4 regions of the Fictibacillus sp. UD genome follow, and region 2 is predicted to be linked to each of the others. Evidence: riboswitches for the same ligand, from Rfam matches in the RefSeq annotation. Region 2 holds a riboswitch; each other region holds the start of a gene.

Region 1 (4,598 bases), on a different contig from region 2:
AGTTGTTTTTTTGCGACATCTTCTTTAATCCCCGCCTCTTCAGATAAAAGTTTTGCTGCTTCTTCAGGATTTTCCAGTGTCCATTTTCTTGCTTTTTCGTATAGCTCAATCACTTGTTCCACCTGCTTCGGGTGGTTTTTTGCAAACTCAGATCGTACGTTTAACGTTCCATACGTATTAAAATCAGGGTTACGGTAGATGTACTGTGCACCGGATTCTACTTCTGTTCTGGCCATATGCGGATCTAAGCCGGCCCAAGCATCCACTTGCCCTTTTAGTAAGGCGTTGGCACCGTCTGCGTGCTGCAGATTTACGATTTGTACGTCTTTTGCAGAAAGGCCAGCATCAGCAAGAGCTCGAAGTAAGAAGATGTGCGGATCCGTTCCGAAAGTTGCCGCTACCTTTTTACCTTTAAGGTCTTTCACATCCTTAATCGGTGAACCATTCTTAGCAACAAGTGCTGTCCATTCAGGCTGTGAATAGATGTAAACCGATTCAATTGGTGCTCCTTTGTCTTTTGCGATAAGTGCAGCAGCACCAGCAGTAGATCCGAAATCAACACTATCTGAATTCAAGAACTCAAGTGCTTTGTTGCTTCCCTGGCTCTGAACCCATTCCACTTCAATGCCTTCTTTTTTAAACGTTTCTTCTGCCCAGCCAAATTTTTTAAGTGCTAAGCTTGTTGGCGAATAAAATGCGTAATCCAATCTGATTTTCTCAGGTTTTTCTCCTTCTTTTGCAGAGCTTGAACAGCCTGCTAAAACCAATGCGCCAGCGATGCTTACCACCAGCGATATTTTCTGCCAAATTTTCATAATGTGTTTCCCTCCACTTTTATCTCTTTGTCTTTGAGCTGTTTCTAATGTTCCTTCTGGAAGTGGTTGATTTCCTTTCTAGAATGTTCGCTTTCCACGGGGCGTGCGGTGAGCCACATAGTTGCTTTGCACTTGATGTGTCTCACCTGTCCCGCTGCTCCTTGTAGGAGTCTCGCATCTTGCACTCCAATCAACTTGCAAAGAAGATCGTACAAAAATCACCTTTAATCAATAACATTTATAATTCACAAGCGTATGTTGCAATCGTTCCTCTTAAACGCTGAGCTTCTTTGTACGTACATCTGTTATGAACAACATCAATCCCTGCATCTTTTGCAATCCTTGCTGCTTCTGGTGAAATAACGCCTTCTTGCAGCCAGAACACTTTCGGCTGAGTAATAGCCGCTTCTTTCGCCAGTTCAACCGCTGCTTCAGGACTTCTAAACACTTGAACAACGTCAATTGGAAACGGGATGGACTTCAGATCTGGATAGGCTTCTTCATCAAGCACTTCGGTTTCTCTTGGGTTAACCGGAACAACCTTATATCCGAGGCGCTGCATTTTTCTTGCAAGTCTGTGACTTGGTCTTGCTGGATTTGAACTTAAGCCCACTATAGCAAGTGTCTTTGGCCGTTGAATTTCTTGGCCGTTCTCTGTTGATCTGTATATTGATGATTGCAGCGCCCAGCGAATGACCCCTTCATCATTGATTGTGATTTCTGTTTTATCAGATCCAATGCCAGTTGCGACTTGAATGGCGCGATCAAGATCATTCGTTAAATCTTTCACCGATTCAAGTCCGATCGATAAGCGAATGAGCTCTTCTGTAACACCTGTTGCTAGCAACTCTTCACCGCTTAGCTGCTGATGTGTTGTTGAAGCAGGATGGATAATTAATGATTTCGCATCTCCCACGTTTGCAACATGTGACCATAGTGAAATGTTGTTAATTACTTTGCGGCCTGCATCGTGTCCCCCTTTAATTCCAAAGTTTACGATTGAACCGAAGCCGTTGCTTAAGTACTTTTTAGCCAGTTCATGACTTCGGTGAGATGTTAGCCCAGGGTAGGACACCCAATCGACTGCTGGATGTTTTTCAAGATACTCCGCAACTTCCTGCGCATTTTTTGCATGTTTTTCTACTCTTAAGTGCAGCGTCTCTAAACCTTGTAAAAGAAGAAACGCATTATGCGGGCTTAAGCAAGCTCCAAAATCTCGTAATAACTGGACACGCAGTTTCGTTGCAAATGCCAACGTTCCAAAATCATTTGCATATCGAAGTCCGTTATAGCTTCTATCAGGCTCCGTGAATCCCGGGTACTTTTCTGAGTTCCAATTAAAACGTCCTCCGTCAACCACCACTCCTCCAATTGCTGTTCCGTGACCGCCGATCCATTTTGTAGCCGAATGGATGACGATATCAGCTCCCCAGCTTAAAGGCTTTGTTACATATGGTGTCGCGAACGTGTTATCAATGAGCAGCGGCACTCCATTTTCATGCGCGATGTCCGCTACTGCTTCAATATCTAGAACATTCAGGCTCGGGTTTCCGATTGTTTCAGCGAAAAAAGCCTTCGTATTTGGTGTAACCGCCTTTCGGAAATTCTCTGGATCTTCAGCATCAACGAATTTTACGTTGATTCCGTATTTCGGTAGAGTAGTAGAAAATAAGTTGTACGTTCCGCCATACAGATTTGTAGCAGCAACGATCTCATCACCAGCATGTGCGATATTAAGAATGGCTAGGGCGATGGCTGACATGCCTGATGAAGTAGCTACCGCTGCAACACCGTCTTCTAAGAGAGCTACTCTTTTTTCAAACACATCCACTGTCGGGTTTCCAATTCGGCTGTAAATGTTTCCAGGCTCATCAAGTGCGAATAGACTTTGTGCGTGATCGGTATCTGAAAAAACATAGGAAGTAGTTTGATAGACTGGCACTGCTCGCGAACCTGTCGTTGGATCGGGCGCTTGCCCTCCGTGTAAAAGCAATGTCTCAATGTCGTATCCGTCAAAAGATTTTGTCATGTTAATCTCTCCTTGTATTTTGTGAATTTAAGTTAATAAAATCTATAGGAAAACTAGGGATAAAGGTTAGTACTTTTCCCTTGTCTCATATGCAATTTTTAAAATGAAAATGGATTACGGTGTGAAGTTTTATGTTGAAGAAAAATAAGGGGAAAAAGAAAAACCCCCTTCCTAAGAAGAGGGTTTTGGTCCTCCTCTTATCTTTCAGATCAAAAACGATCTGTAGGAATTGGCACCTTTCCAAACCAAATGTGGTTTGTTGGTTGCCGGGCTTCATCGGGCCTAGTCCCTCCGCCTCTCTGGATAAGAGATAATTAAATTATGTTTAACACATTACCGTGCTGATGTTTGTTTTGTTCTTGAATAGGATTATAGAGGAAGACGTTTTAGAAAGTCAACCGTTTTTTGAAAAATCATAAAAGTTATACAAAATACTTAGTGTTCAACTGTCAGCTTTGAATTAAGATTATGCCCATGCTATGCCAGTTATGCTAACTTTGTTCCACTTTTTTCATCAGTCCACTGAAATTCTTCAATCCTTTTCACAAGTACCGGTATTCGGTTGGCGATTGCCTCCCTTTCTCCGTAACGAATTTTTTGTTCAGACGTTAATTCATCAGACTGGAGCAGTTCCCAATGCGATGCAGCTAAACTTGTCAACTGAATGAACTCTTCTTGTTTCACTCTCTGTTTTACAATAAGGTCGCCATTAGAGTATCCTTCTAAAAATCCATCTGCCATTCTGTGCAATCTGTCTTCAAAACGATCAAATTCATGTTTTGCGTATCGTGGCGCGTTATAAAATGTCGGAAACAGTGTTCGGTAGTTATTGAGAAAGTTTCCTGCTAATGAATCCCCGCTGTATAAAATTGGTACAGGATCAATTAAACTTACTCTTCCGTCAAGGTGAATCAATACATTTTCCGGGGACGTATCTTGATTTGCAAATGTAATATTATGCTCATCAATCTCTCTATTCTTCATACATTCTTGAAGCTGAATAAGAGCTGCTGGATGTATAGAGCTATTATAAGTATTCATAAATTTTTTAAAATCAGAGATATACTCTTCGTTCTCTTCTTTCATAAATGCAGAAGCACTTGATTTGATCTGACCTTCAATTTTATTCCCGTTCCATTGCAGATAACCAAAGCCTTTTAACCCATGTTTTGCGGTATTCATATTTCTGAAGAACTCGCCTAATTCCGCGCCGACTTGGAACGCCTCTACATATGTAAAATGTTCTAGTTTTATGGCTTTACCTGCATACGACTCGACCGTAAACGTTTTGTCTTTTTCTACATGGTAGTAAAAGAATTCTGGGCATATTCCAGGCTTAACGGAATTAGCTAGCTCATAGTAGGCTTTTGTACCGGCATATTCGGCATAAGAAGCCGCTTCATCAAACTCAATTTTTCTGCCGTATGCTTCTGCTTTAGGGAATCGAACGACCACTGGGTCACCTATGCGCAGCTGAACGAGATATGCATAATGCCAAGCTCCTTCGCCTAAGTATTGGACTTGCGTTGGATCTTTAAGCTCTTCAAGTCCACTTTTTTGCAAAGCATAGTCAATCAAGTCAAATGTCTCTTTCATAAGATGTTCCTCTTTCTTTTATGAAAATACGATTTATGAAACATATATTCGGTAACTGTCGAAAAAAATCCTTTTTTTATTGAAAATTTGTAGGTCTGAAGTCATAGTTCAGGTCCGTATTCTCATTTTGCGCTCGTAAATCTCATTTTGCGCTCGTA
Region 2 (4,598 bases):
AGAGCATTCCAAGAGAGGCTATAGTCATCCTGGTCGATTACAGTAACACCTGGAATGTTGATGTCGCTATCAAACGCGACTACAGGAATTCCTGCTTTGACCGCTTTCTTTACACTTGGAGCGATTGCATCTGCACGTCCATGGTCGATTAAAATCCCATCAACCTGCTGGTTAACCGCTGTTTCGACGTAAGCAGCCATTTTTGAAAGGTCGTTATCAGCGTTGTAGATCTGAACCTCACCACCGAATTCTTCAACCTGTTTCTTCACGCCGCTAATATATTGCGAAGAGAATGTCCCGATTGAAAATTGATTAATGGATGCGATCTTTAATGGTTTTTGAAGCTGATCTGGAACTTCACTCGATGCTGCTGCTGACTTGGTTTCTTTAGATTTTGATTCAGTAGCTGATGCTGGTTTTGTTTCTGTTTTATTTGTAAGTGCATCCTGTTCACTTGTGCACCCTGTTAAAAGCAGAGATGCTGTCAGGAAAGCTGTTGCTAGTACTTTGTAGGGCTTCACTTCTGTTCCTCCTTTAGTGTTGATAATGCTTCTGTATAATTGCCGCTTACGATGCCTTTTTCCGTAATGATGGCTGAAATGTATTCCGCAGGCGTTACGTCAAAAGCGGGGTTGAATACTTTAATCCCTTCAGGTGCAATGCGGATACCGTTTAGATGAGTAACTTCTTCTTCAGGACGCTCCTCAATAGGTATGTCATCACCGCTTGCCGTTCTAAGATCTAAGGTAGAGAGGGGGCAGGCAACATAAAAGGGGATGCCTAAAGCTTTAGCTTGCAGAGCAAGGCCGAACGTACCAATTTTATTTGCCGTATCTCCATTTGCAGCTACACGGTCACAGCCTACGATTACCGCTTTAATGTTTTTTGTTTTTAACGTATGTGCTGCCATATTGTCAGTAATGAGCGTCACATCGATATCATTTGCCTGAAGTTCCCAAGCAGTCAGTCGAGCACCTTGCAAAACAGGCCGTGTTTCGTTCGCGTAAACCGATAGATCCCATCCTTTTTCTTTTGCGAGATGAAACGGAGCTAAAGCGGTTCCGTATTTGCTTGTAGCGATAGCGCCAGCGTTACAAATCGTCATTACCGCATCTCCATCTTGCAGAAGGGACAAGGCATATTCACCAATTTTACGGCACGTATTCTCATCTTCTTCTTGAATGGAAAGAGCTTCTGTTTCAATTCTTTTCTTCGCGCCTGTAACTGATGATGCTTCTTGAGCTGAAGCGACGACACGATCGATCGCCCAAAATAAATTAACAGCAGTTGGACGGGAAGAGGCAAGATAGTCTCTTTGTGTTTGCAGTTTTTCTAAAAACTGCTGAAGATCATTTTCTTTTTCTGTATTGCTCCATAGCGCAAGACCGAAAGCGGCAGCTATACCGATCGCGGGAGCTCCGCGAACTTTAAGCTTTGATATTGCATCCCATACATGTTCAATCGTTGTTACATTCAAGTAAACGGTGTGGTGGGGAAGTTGTTGTTGATCCAATATAAGCAGATGATCGCCTCTGTAACGAACAGAAGGAACCCATTTTTCAGCTACAGTCATTTCTTAAGCACCTCTAATCAAGTCAGTCAATTCTGTGATGTTTGTAATTTTACTTTGGTTTTTAATAAGAGCACTTCCAAGCTCTAATGCTTTTTTCTTATAAAACAGTTCCACTTCTTTTTGCGGAATGGTGTCAAGGTCTGCAACATGGGCAAGACCGATTGTTCTTCGGATGATTTCACAGCCTGCATAACCGATTGCTTCTTGGAACGTTTTTTGTAAGAAGTTCTCTAAAACGCCTTCTGTCTTAGCAAAAGGATCCGTCGCTTTCTCGTTCCACAGCTGTGTAAATGTTTCGCTGTACGTATTCCACGTCTTCTCGATCGTTTGTAAAAGGTAAGACTGTAAAGATTCACGATTGAACGGCTCTTTTGCATGAGCGTTCTGTGACAGATGGTTAAGAGCTAGATTCGCTATAAAGTGAGCGATATCGAAACCAGCAGGTCCGTAGAAAGCAAACTCAGGATCAATCACTTTAGTAGAATTATTTTTAACGAAGATACTGCCTGAATGAAGATCACCGTGAAGCAGGATCTCAGCTTTTGTTAAAAACGTAAATCGCAGTTGAGCTACTTCTCTAAGCAGTTCTTTGTCATTCCAAATTTTTTCGACTTCATTTTGAAGTTCAGCGGGGAAATCGTTCGTATCATGATTAAAGAACGGATCTGTAAACACTAAATCTTCGGTAATCTTGCAAAGTTCAGGGTTTGAAAAACGTCCAACTTGTTCTTTTTTCTCAAATGGATGCAGATAAAAATCACTGGAATAAAAAGCTGTTTTAGCAGCAAATGTTCCAATATCCTCAGCCAAAGTTGGGTATGTGTGACCTTCAATGAGTCCTTTGCGAAGGATTACATGATCCGACAGATCTTCCATGACCGTAACAGCTAATGTTGAATCTGAATAATAAACTTTTGGAACGAGGTGTGGAACCGATTCAGCTTCTTTTAAGAGAGCTTCACTTTCAATTCTTGCTCGGTCAAGTGTAAGGGGCCAGCTTTCACCAACCACTTTTGCATAGGGAAGTGCTTGTTTAACGATTAATGCTTTTTTTGATTCTGGGTTTTCGATATGAAAAACTAAATTAAGGTTGCCATCACCGATTTCTTTAACAGACAAGCTGTTTTGTTCAGCTTCATCAAAGAAATCTAGAGGCTTCACGACTTCAAGGACTGTTAGTTCGTTTAACGGTTCATATGTAGGTTTTACTTGTACGCTCATTTTTTGTTTCCCCCCGGAATTTATTTGAAATAAAAAGCTGTTTTTGTATAGCATTGTTGCTCTTGAAAGTGGTTGATTTCCGTTACAGGATGCTCGCTTTCCGGGGGGCGTGCGGTGAGCCACCTCTGCGCGTTGCGCACATAGGTGTCTCACCTGTCCCGCTTATCCTCCAGGAGTCTCGCACCTTACACTTCAATCAACTTGCAATGAAGAGAATTTGCTAAACCATCACAAGCAATTTCTAAGAATAGAATAGATACAAATAAAAAGAGCCTCTTTTCGTATAAGAAAAGAGGCTCGGAATGTTAGTTCTCCCGCGCCTCTTATCTTAGCAAAACATGTTGTTTTGCCGGAATTAGCACCGTGCCATACGCTGAAATCATATCAGCGGCTCCCCGTATAATGCGGGCGCCCCATCTCACAATGGTATTACGGTCGGTTGCTGGGTTTCATCGGGCCATATCCCTCCACCTGCTCTTGATAAGAGACCAAATTATTCGTTTTTTTAATGCGTGTTAATATTCGCGCAATTCATAATCGTTATACTACAACGTGATAGGAAGGTCTGTCAACAACAAATTTTTAAAAAAATTAATAAAGATCGGTTCGTCGATCGTTAAATACTGGAACCTTCAAACGGACCTCGTCTACTAAACTCGGAGAAATATCTGCTGTCAGAATCTCCTCACTATGGGTAGAAGCTTCAGCAATGATATCTCCCCAAGGATCAATAATCATGGATTGACCAGCAAACGTGTTGTTTGGATCTTTCCCGACACGATTACACGCGACAACATAGCATTGATTCTCAATAGCACGCGCGATAAGAAGTGCTCTCCAGTGAGTCTGTCTTTGGATCGGCCACTGTGCCGGAACGAACAAAATCTTTGCTCCATTAACAAACGGTGCACGAATCCATTCTGGAAAACGAATGTCATAACAGATTGCAGCAGAAGAAAGATTGCCGTCAATTGTAAACAGACTGCTGTTTTTTCCAGGTGAGATGTATTTCTCTTCTTCCATTAGCGTAATCAGGTGAGCCTTTGAATAAGTGCCGATATGCTCTCCGTTTCGGTTAAAAGTAAGGGATGTATTGTATACAGAGTTGCCGTCCCGAAACGCGACAGATCCACCGACAATATTAATATTAAGCTCTTTTGATAGTTTGCTTAGCCAGTTTTTAGCACGCTCTCCATAGTGATCACTAATCTGATCTAAGCGAGTTAAGTCATATCCTGTATCCCAAAGTTCTGGCAGAATAATCGTATCAGGATGATGCGCATTTACCGTCTCACGTATTTTATTTTCAATGTGTTCATAGTTTTTATCAGGATTGCCATACTGGACATCTACTTGTATACAGGCAATTTTCATAATTGGACCCCCATCGTGTAAAAAAGTCTTTACAGAATTTCCTTAAGCGTATAACATAACTGATTAGAATTTCAAGAACATTCAAATTAGACTGGAAGTGATCGATGTGAAACGTTTTGAACAGGCCGAAGTAATGGGGAAGCTGCCAGAGCAATTTTTCGCCAAGCTTGTAAAAAAAGTATCTCACTATGTAGAACAAGGCTATGACGTTATTAATCTTGGACAAGGAAATCCAGATCAGCCAACGCCTCAGCATATTGTTGAAGCTCTAAAAGAGGGGGCTGACAGACCTGATTATCATAAATACTCACCGTTTCGCGGACATGGATTTTTGAAGCAGGCAGCTGCAGATTTTTATGAACGAGAATATGGTGTGTCACTCGATTCAGAGAAAGAAGTTGCCGTACTCTTTGGTGGAAAAGTGGGTTTA
Region 3 (4,598 bases), on a different contig from region 2:
CGACAAGTAAATTTTCCTCAGCTACATAAACGTCGTTCAATAGGAGATCATCACTTTTTGTTCCTCTCATCGAGATGCTGTCCCATGTTTCTTTTACAAAAACCCCTTTTTCTTTGTGATTTACTAAGAAAAATCCTTTATGGTTGGTTTCTGAGATTGTGGCTGTGATGACCGAGTAATCAAGGGCTTCTGCCATAGAAGTAAAAGCCTTGCTTCCGTTAATCAGCCATCCGTCTGCTTTCTTGACTGCTGTTGTAGTAGGTATACCCCCTCGAGAGGGACTTCCTGTCGCGCGCTCTGTTTGTGCCAAGTTAATGAGTGCTTTTTGTTCAACAACTTTTCGGCTAAGATTAGCGAACGCGTCGCCTTTCCAATGCCGGTTTTCTGCCGCCTCTAAAAGAGTACCCAGATGCCACCCAAGAGAGAGGGCAGTAGGTGCATCTCCTTCAGCAAGGTGCTCTTGTATCGTTAATAACTCAAGCAGGTTCAATCCCTTTCCTCCATATTCTTTTGGGATGGTGAGGGAAAGGAAGTCATGGTTCTTTAGGTCTTGAAAGTTTTCATAAGGAAAAACACCTTCACGATCAACAAATTCTGCCCGATTCTTGAAAACTTCTTTTAGTTCTAGAGCGGTATTTATCGCTTCTTCAAAACTATGTTTTTGGATGGTTTTTCTCAAAGATATGCTCATGGTATCCTCCTAAAGTTATTTTTATGTAAGTTGGTTTTAGTATTTGGTCTTATAAAAGGACTTCATTGAAAAGTTGATTGGAGTGTAAGGTGGGAGACTCCTGCGGGACAGGTAGGCAGGTGAGACACTTAAAAGTGAAGCGTACGAATGTGGCTCACCGCCTGCCCCGCGGAAAGCGAGCACCTGGAACGGAAATCAACCGCTCACATGACATCGATGGACAACCAAGCACAAAAAAGCCCTCTTTCAAAGACGAAAGAGGACGTAGATTCCATGTGCTAACACGCTCTCTCATCTATCAGACATTCAAAGAACATCTGCTGGAATTAGCACCTTTCTTTTAATAAAAGCGGTTGCTGCAGGATCGTAGGACCAGTTCCTCCCCTGACTCTTGATAAGATACAATTATTTAATTATTAGTCATCACTATAGAGGATAAAGTAAACCGCTGTCAACTAAAAACAGATTGTTAAGAAAATTATTTTATTTCTCTAAATTTCATTGACAGGCTATTTTTATTCCTGTATATTTCGTTACTAAATTGAATATTATCGATTCCTTATCGAGAGAGGTGGAGGGACTGGCCCTTTGAAGCCTCGGCAACAACTATTTTTAGTACTGTGCCAATTCCAGCAAGCTTGTAGCTTGAAAGATAAGAGGAGACGTATACGTATGTTTTTTTTGACGTATCTTTAAACCTCTTCTTAATTTGAAGAGGTTTTTTCATTTTCTCTTGGAACGGGTACAAAAAAATTCTATGCAACGGAGGAAACAATTTTGAGTAAAGAAATTTTGTTTAACGCGTTTGAGATGACAAGTGCTATGCATAATTCTCATGGCCTTTGGAAGCACCCGGAGAACAAGAGACATAGAAACTATAAGGATCTGGATTATTGGATTGAATACGCAAAACTTCTAGAGAAAGGGAAGTTTGATGCTGTGTTTTTTGCAGATGTGCTTGGCGTTTATGACGTGTACAAAAAAAGCAAGCATCCGTCAATCCGTGATGGACTTCAAGTACCGCTGAATGATCCGGCGCTTCTCATATCTGCGATGGCGAGTGTTACAGAAAATCTATCGTTTGCCGTAACGGTTAGTACTACGTATGAACAGCCTTTTGGCAACGCGAGACGGTTTTCCACACTTGATCACTTAACAAAAGGTCGTATCGCTTGGAATGTGGTCACGTCTTACTTGCCGAACGCTGCAAGGAATTTTGGTTTAGAAGATATGATTAAACATGATGAGAGGTACAACATCGCTGATGAATATTTAGAAGTGTCATACAAGCTTTGGGAAAGCAGCTGGGAAGATGGTGCATTTATTGAAGACCACGAAAACAATACGCTTGTAGATCCTGAGAAAGTTCATGAGATTAATCATAAAGGGGAATATTTTAGTGTCGAAGGGCCACATTTAAGTGAGCCTTCGCTACAAAGAACACCTGTTATTTATCAAGCTGGAACGTCCGAGCGGGGGCGTGATTTTGCAGCAAAGCATGCAGAGTGTATCTTTGTTGGCGGCCCAACACCTCAAAGAATTCGCTATTATACGAACGACATTCGAGAGCGTGCAGAAAAATACGGACGCAACCCAGAAAACATCAAGATCTTTTCGTTCTTAAACGTGGTGGTCGGAAAAACAACAGAGGAAGCAGAAGAAAAGTTTAGATCATATGCAAACGTGTGGAGTGCTGATGCTGCAAAAGCACAATACGGAGCAAGCGGTTATGATATTGCTGAATATGAAGAGCTAGATCCTGATCTTCCTTTTGGATACAAAAAATCAACAGAAGGCGGACATTATAAAGCTGCAACGCTCACTACGGATGCCCCTAAGCCGCTCACGGTGGGAGAAGTTTTAAATCGTTTTGAGTCACCTGACAGAGGAAGTTTTATCGTTGGCAACCCTGAAGAGGTAGCAGATGGCATTCAGGCACAATTTGAAGAGTCTGGAGTGGATGGTTTCAACTTAAATCACCTTGTAACACCAGGAGATTTAGAGTCTTTTGTGGAGTTAGTTGTTCCTGTTCTTCAAGAGAGAGGACTTTACAAAAAAGAATACAACAAAGGCACGCTCCGGGAAAAATTATTTTCTCAAGGTGGGCCTCTATTGCCAGAAGACCATCCGGCAGCCAAATTCAGACGTGTTTTTGCGGAGAGTAAATAAATAATTAGAAGAGTGGGGAGAGAGACAAATTGAAGAGATATTCGTTAATTTTAATTGCAGGGATCTTGATTAGCGTACTGCTAACAGGATGTGGTGCATCAGGAGAAAAAGCAACAAAGAAAATCACACTAGGTGCAACCGTTCCATATAGTGATATGCTTGAAAAAGGGGTAAAACCTTATCTTGAGAAAAAAGGATACACCGTTGAAGTGAAAGAGTTCAATGATTATGTTCAGCCCAATATTTCATTGAAAAGCGGTTCTTTGGACGCCAACCTTTTTCAGCATAAAGTTTATATGGACGCTTTTGGTGCAGAGAATAATATGAAACTCGCTTCTGTCATAACAGTACCCACTGCACCGATCGGCATTTATTCTAAGAAATACAAATCACTAGATGAAATAAAGCCTGGAAGCACGGTTACCCTAGCGAATGATCCAACTAATTTAGCAAGAGGATTGACCGTTTTAAGAGATAACGGCTTAATTGAGATTGACGGTTCGGCAAATCCTTTAAAAGTATCGGAAAAAGACGTTACCAAAAATCCGAAGAACCTTAAATTTCAGCCTGTAGAGGCTGCACAAACTCCTCGAACACTAGATTCGGTAGATTTGGCAGCAGTAAACGGAAACTTTGCTCTCTCTTCAGGACTGGACCTGAAGGATGCCCTTGTTAAAGACAAACTGCCTGAGGAAATCATTAATCGAATTGTTGTGCTTGAAAAAGATAAGAATTCTAAGCTAGCGAAAGATCTTAAAGCAGCAGTAGAATCAGATGAATTTAGGAAAGTAATAGAGAGTGATTTTAATGAGTTTCATAAGCCAGATTGGATGAATAAGTAATTACTACTTTTCAGCACGATTTGTACGCACAGCAACAAAGTTTACAAGAACAGCAAAAAAAAAAAACCACTGACATAATGGAATTTCCATCATGTCAGTGGTTTTTGGCATGTAGATCTTAACGAACACCTTTCATGAACCCTTGAATCTTAGGCGAGAGCATGAATAGGATAATACTTAGAAGAATGGCTACTCCACCAATTACTCCAAAGTACATCATTTCTGTTTTATCTGTATAGAATTTAACGATTTGTGCGTTAATTGCCTGTGCAGCTGCACTGGATAAGAACCATAAGCTCATCGTTTGTGCAGAGAATGCAGCAGGTGCAAGTTTCGTTGTTGCTGAAAGACCAACTGGTGATAAGAGAAGCTCACCAAGTACAACGATAAAGTAACTAAGCACAAGCCATAATGGATTAACTAGAGAATCTTCTCCACCAAAGTATGCAGGAAGAAGAATAACTAGGAATGATAATCCGGCAAATAATAAACTTAAAGCAAATTTCTTTGGTACTGTCGGTTGACGATCACCAAGCTTTACCCAGATCCAAGCAAATAATGGAGCTAGAACAATGATGAATAACGGGTTCAATGATTGGAACCAAGCAGGTGAAATCGTAATACCTGCAAATTCAAGGTCCGTACGCTTGTCTGCATATACAGCAAGAATTGTAGAACCTTGTTCTTGAATAGCCCAGAACATTACAGATGCAATGAATAACGGGATATAAGCGATAATTCTTGAACGCTCAGTAGCCGTCGTTTTAGGACTACGGTACATAACAATAAAGTAGATTGTCGGAATCGTGATACCGAAAATACCAACTAATGTAATGAATACGTCTAATGTAAAGATACCAGCAGGAATTGTTGTACCTAGAATTACAGCTAACACA
Region 4 (4,598 bases), on a different contig from region 2:
ATCGGCTGGTGAAATAACCATTGTATGAGTTGCCCGACTGGACCATTTCTCCCGAATAAAACAATCAGAAGAAAACCAACGACCGTAGGCGGCAGCACTAATGGCAGTAAAAAGAACGTTTCAACAACAGATTTCCCTTTAAATTTTTTGTGAGCCATCATCCGTCCAAAAAATAAACCTGCAGCGATTACGAGGATTGCCGCAACTAGTGCAATTCCTAACGACAGTTTGACTGGTGACCAAAAGTCGATCGCCATCTAATTTTCTACCTGCTTAAATCCATTGTCTTCAAAGGTTTTGATCGACTCTTCTTTTTTCAGGAATTCATAAAACTCCTTGGCTTCTTTCTGGTGTGAGCTGTCTTTAATAACACCAACGGGGTAGACGATAGGTGAATGTGTTTGCTCGTTTGCGGTTGCTGCAATTCTTACTTTATCCGAGATCACGGCATCTGTTTTATAAACGATTCCAGCGTCTACGTTTCCCGTTTCTACATAGGTTAATACTTGACGCACATCTTTTGCATAGACCATTTTCTTTTCGGTCTCGTTCCATAGATTTAAGTTTTCAAGTGTTTCTTTCGCGTACGTTCCAGCTGGCACAGACTCTGGCGTTCCGATTGATATTCGGTTGGCTTTCGGTAAATCCTCAAACCTGTTTATTTTTGAGTTGGTTGAAACGATTAGCACCAATTCGTTACGCAAAAGATCTGTTCCTGAGTTTTCTTCGATGAATCCCTCTTTTACAAGTTCATCATATTTATCTTCTGCGGCTGAGAAGAACAGATCAACAGGTGCACCTTGTGCGATCTGCTGTTGCAGTGCTCCTGACGCTCCAAAGTTATATGTAATCTTTACATTCGGATGTTCTTTTTCATAGACAGCGGCGACTTCATTTAACACATCCTGCAAACTAGCTGCGGCTGATATGGTAAGTTCCACTCTGTCTTGAGATTTTTGTTTGTTCAATTGATCTTGCCCCTGTCCTCCGCATGCCGTTAAAAATACGATGAGCATCGTTAGGCAAATCATCATATGATACCTTCTTCTCACTTCATTTCTTCCTTCCACAGCAATGTCTGATTACATTTGATTATAGCAAAGCATTAGCGGAAACTCTTCTATTGTACTTGCTTTCATTTTTGTAAAGTGACTTTCAAATAAAAGAAGCCGCCATTAAGGAGGATTCTCCTTCGTGACAGCTTCTTCTTCGCTTACTCTGTTACTGCAAGTACAGACCCTTTATACTCTTTGTCGATAAAGTCTGTGATCTCTTTTGAGTGAAGCACTTCTAGCAATGTTTTGATTGCTTTTTTATCTTTGTCTCCTTCACGAACCGTGATGATGTTCGCAAATGGTGATTCAGACCCTTCTAGTGCGATAGAATCTTTTTTCGGATTCAGATCAGCATCAATCGCAAAGTTTGTGTTGATTACAATCGCATCGCCTTCATCGTGTTCATATGCCTTCGTTAAAAGGCCTGGGTCAATGTCTGCCACAAATTCTAAGTTCTTCGGATTTTCTACAATATCACTTAGCTGCGCTTCATAGCCTTTTCCTTCTTTTAGCTTGATTAGTCCTTCTGCTTCAAAAATGGAAAGAATTCGACCGTGCTCAGCTACTGAGTTACTTAAGATAATTTTCGCGCCTTTCGGAAGATCCTTTAATGACTTATGTCTTTTCGAATAAACTCCCATAGGCTCGAGATGAACCGCACCTGCGTTTTCAAACTTGTACTTTGGATTGTCCTTCACTTGCTGTGTTAAATATGGAATATGCTGAAAGTAGTTCGCATCGATTTCTTTTTCATAAAGTGATTTATTCGGCAGAATGTAGTCTTGGAATTTAACGATTTCTAAGTCAATTCCTTTTTCTTTCAAAAGTGGTTTTGCTTCTTCTAAGATTTCAGCATGCGGTACGTTCGATGCCCCAACGACGAGCTTTTCGGTTTTCTCCCCGCCATTTGCTGCTGATGATCCACAAGCTGTTAACACAAACACTGCCAAACTTGCGAGTAAAACTTGAATGATTCTTTTCATGATCTAATCCCCTATCCTCTAGTTCTCTATATTTTTGTTTGATAAAAACTCTTCAAGAGGCAGCATGCAAAAAGCCTTCTGAGCTCATAAAAGAGACAGAAGGCTTCTCGAAAAAAGATCCGATTTCCTCTCATCTCTCAGCGTGACCGCTGTTAGATTTAGCACCGTTTCCATACTGACTATTCAGTACGAATGGTTGCCGGGTTTCATAGGGCTAATTCCCTCCACCTGCTCTTAATAAGAGTGTTCATATCAAATTACTTTGTATTATTACAGGAAATCCATGTAATGTCAAACACTTTTTTCGAATTATTCTGAACTCCTTGTGTTTCTTAATTCTGTCGTTGCAGCAATGGCAACACTCACCTTTTCTCTTAAGGGAGATAAAACCGACAACCTCGCACACAAAGAATATTATTAAATCCAGAGGAAATGCTAGGAAAATAACTTACTTCAAAAACGAGTGGGTGCCACACGTGAACTTTTTTAAGAAAAAGAAAAAACAGCCCGAACCAAAACAGACCAATAATCGAGATTCTTTAACCTTTCAAGAGTTGATGCAAAAATTAAGTGCTTCTGCCGACTTTTCAACCGTTAAACAATCATCTGCGAGCACATTTTATATCTCATATTTTAAAACTCTCGTAAACCCGGAATTTGTTCACCGTGATTTATTGCCTTATATCACAGATCTTCCCCTAAAAAATCTGGATGATGTACAGAAACACTTGCCTTTAGATGGCATAGTAAAAACGAAAGATGTTCGCGATATCGCAAACAAGGTAACAGAAGGCTTTATTCTTTTACAGATGAATAAAGAGGATACAGAATGTCTGATGATACCCAGTCTTTCAACAGAGAATAGGCAAATCTCGATTCCAGAAACCGAGTTCAGCGTAGTTGGTCCTAAAGAAGCATTCGTAGAATCACTCGATACGAACTTGAACCTCATACGAAAAAGACTGCCGATTCCAGAGTTTATAGTTAAAGAGGTGCGCGTTGGTAAACTCACGAAAACAAGAGTTGCCATTATCTACATAGATGGAATCGCTGATCCTGAAAACGTAAATACGGCGATCCAACGAGTCAATGATATTGAATATGATCATGTTGTAGACAGCTCTTATATCAACCAAATGATTTCTGACAATGGAAACTCACCTTTTCCACAGCTGATTGACACTGAACGTCCTGACCGTGTGGCGAGTGTATTGGCGGAAGGAAAAGTTGCCATTATGGCGGACGGTTCACCACATGCACTGACAGGACCAACAACAATCGTTGAGTTTTTCTCAGCCTTTGAAGACTACTTCCTAAACTGGGTTTTAGCTTCTGCTTTTCGTTTGATCCGTTTGATGGCAGTCATGTTTTCCGTGTTATCCACACCACTTTATGTCGCGGTTTTAACGTTTCATTATGAGATGATTCCTGAAAATCTGTTGGCGACACTTGTCGCGTCACGAAATGATATTCCTTTTCCGCCTATCCTTGAGGCAATGGTATTAGAACTTTCAATCGAGCTGCTGCGCGAGGCAGGAGCGAGACTGCCAACTAAAGTCGGTCAGACGATCGGGATCGTAGGCGGTATTGTTATTGGAACGGCCGCTGTTCAAGCTGGACTCACAAGCAATGTTCTCTTGATCATTGTCGCGTTAGCCGCGCTCGCATCTTTTACAACACCTGTTTATCAGATGAGTAACACGATCCGTCTGCTGCGCTTTCCCTTTTTATTGTTTGCACAATTTTTAGGTGTTCTTGGTGTAACAATTTGCTTTGCTTTCATCTTATCTCATCTGTTGAAGTTAACGTCACTTGGCAGACCATATATTGCGCCGCTTTATCCGCTGCGTATGAACGATTTGAAAGATGCCCTCATTCGTATGCCGTTCAGTTCGCAATACAACCGTCCAGTCTCATTAAGACCTAGCGATAAAAAAAGGATGAATAAGAAGCGCTCAAATGAAAAGCATGATATAGAGGACTAAAAAAGAGGGGTATGTATGTCTCAGATTAGTGAAAACAAACAGATATCACCCTATATGGTTTTTTACATGGTCACGACGATGCAGGTTGGTGTTGGTATCCTCGGATTCGAACGGTACATCGCAAAATCTGCAGGTCATGACGCTTGGATCGCAGTAGTGCTTGGAGGCCTATCATTCAACATAATCATTTGGATGATTTATCGCATTCTTTTAAAAGAGAATACCGATATAGTTGGCGTTCATCGCAATTTGTTTGGAAGATGGGTTGGCGGTCTGTTAAGTTTACTCTTGCTGCTGTATTTCATCTCGACAGTTATAACCGTTTTAAGAACCTATATCGAAGTGATTCAAATCTGGATGTTCCCAGAGCTCGGGACAGGGGTAATCGCCATCCTCTTTTTGGTGCTTGCCTATTCATTTGTAGTCGGAGGCATACGAGCTGTTGCTGGATTAGCAGTATTAGGATTTTTCATAACACTGCCTCTATTTTTATTAAAATATTACGCTCTTAAAGATGCTCATTATACAAATCTTTTGCCTATTTTTGACCATTCAATCACTGAGATCTTAGCGGC

What was found. A riboswitch is a leader RNA that binds a small molecule or an ion and turns the genes downstream of it on or off. The one in region 2 is predicted to bind S-adenosylmethionine.
Region 1: another riboswitch for S-adenosylmethionine. It lies ahead of P8610_RS14025 (PLP-dependent aspartate aminotransferase family protein); the one in region 2 lies ahead of mtnK (S-methyl-5-thioribose kinase).
Region 3: another riboswitch for S-adenosylmethionine. It lies ahead of P8610_RS17935 (LLM class flavin-dependent oxidoreductase); the one in region 2 lies ahead of mtnK (S-methyl-5-thioribose kinase).
Region 4: another riboswitch for S-adenosylmethionine. It lies ahead of P8610_RS04780 (MetQ/NlpA family ABC transporter substrate-binding protein); the one in region 2 lies ahead of mtnK (S-methyl-5-thioribose kinase).

The regions. Positions count from the first base shown of each region.
Region 1 is NZ_JARUHH010000008.1:109,074-113,671, forward strand. Features, by position in the region: gene P8610_RS14020 (aliphatic sulfonate ABC transporter substrate-binding protein) at 1-815, opposite strand, end outside; gene P8610_RS14025 (PLP-dependent aspartate aminotransferase family protein) at 1,054-2,844, opposite strand; SAM riboswitch class I at 3,039-3,154, opposite strand; gene P8610_RS14030 (hypothetical protein) at 3,331-4,440, opposite strand.
Region 2 is NZ_JARUHH010000012.1:38,852-43,449, reverse strand. Features, by position in the region: gene P8610_RS15865 (sugar ABC transporter substrate-binding protein) at 1-521, opposite strand, end outside; gene mtnA (S-methyl-5-thioribose-1-phosphate isomerase) at 518-1,573, opposite strand; gene mtnK (S-methyl-5-thioribose kinase) at 1,577-2,794, opposite strand; SAM riboswitch class I at 3,115-3,281, opposite strand; gene P8610_RS15850 (carbon-nitrogen family hydrolase) at 3,386-4,168, opposite strand; gene P8610_RS15845 (pyridoxal phosphate-dependent aminotransferase) at 4,275-4,598, shown strand, end outside.
Region 3 is NZ_JARUHH010000017.1:55,612-60,209, forward strand. Features, by position in the region: gene P8610_RS17930 (acyl-CoA dehydrogenase family protein) at 1-691, opposite strand, end outside; SAM riboswitch class I at 980-1,092, opposite strand; SAM riboswitch class I at 1,248-1,350, shown strand; gene P8610_RS17935 (LLM class flavin-dependent oxidoreductase) at 1,469-2,860, shown strand; gene P8610_RS17940 (MetQ/NlpA family ABC transporter substrate-binding protein) at 2,890-3,702, shown strand; gene P8610_RS17945 (peptide MFS transporter) at 3,821-4,598, opposite strand, start outside.
Region 4 is NZ_JARUHH010000002.1:227,959-232,556, forward strand. Features, by position in the region: gene modB (molybdate ABC transporter permease subunit) at 1-257, opposite strand, end outside; gene modA (molybdate ABC transporter substrate-binding protein) at 258-1,052, opposite strand; gene P8610_RS04780 (MetQ/NlpA family ABC transporter substrate-binding protein) at 1,214-2,038, opposite strand; SAM riboswitch class I at 2,166-2,282, opposite strand; gene P8610_RS04785 (spore germination protein) at 2,515-4,023, shown strand; gene P8610_RS04790 (GerAB/ArcD/ProY family transporter) at 4,039-4,598, shown strand, end outside.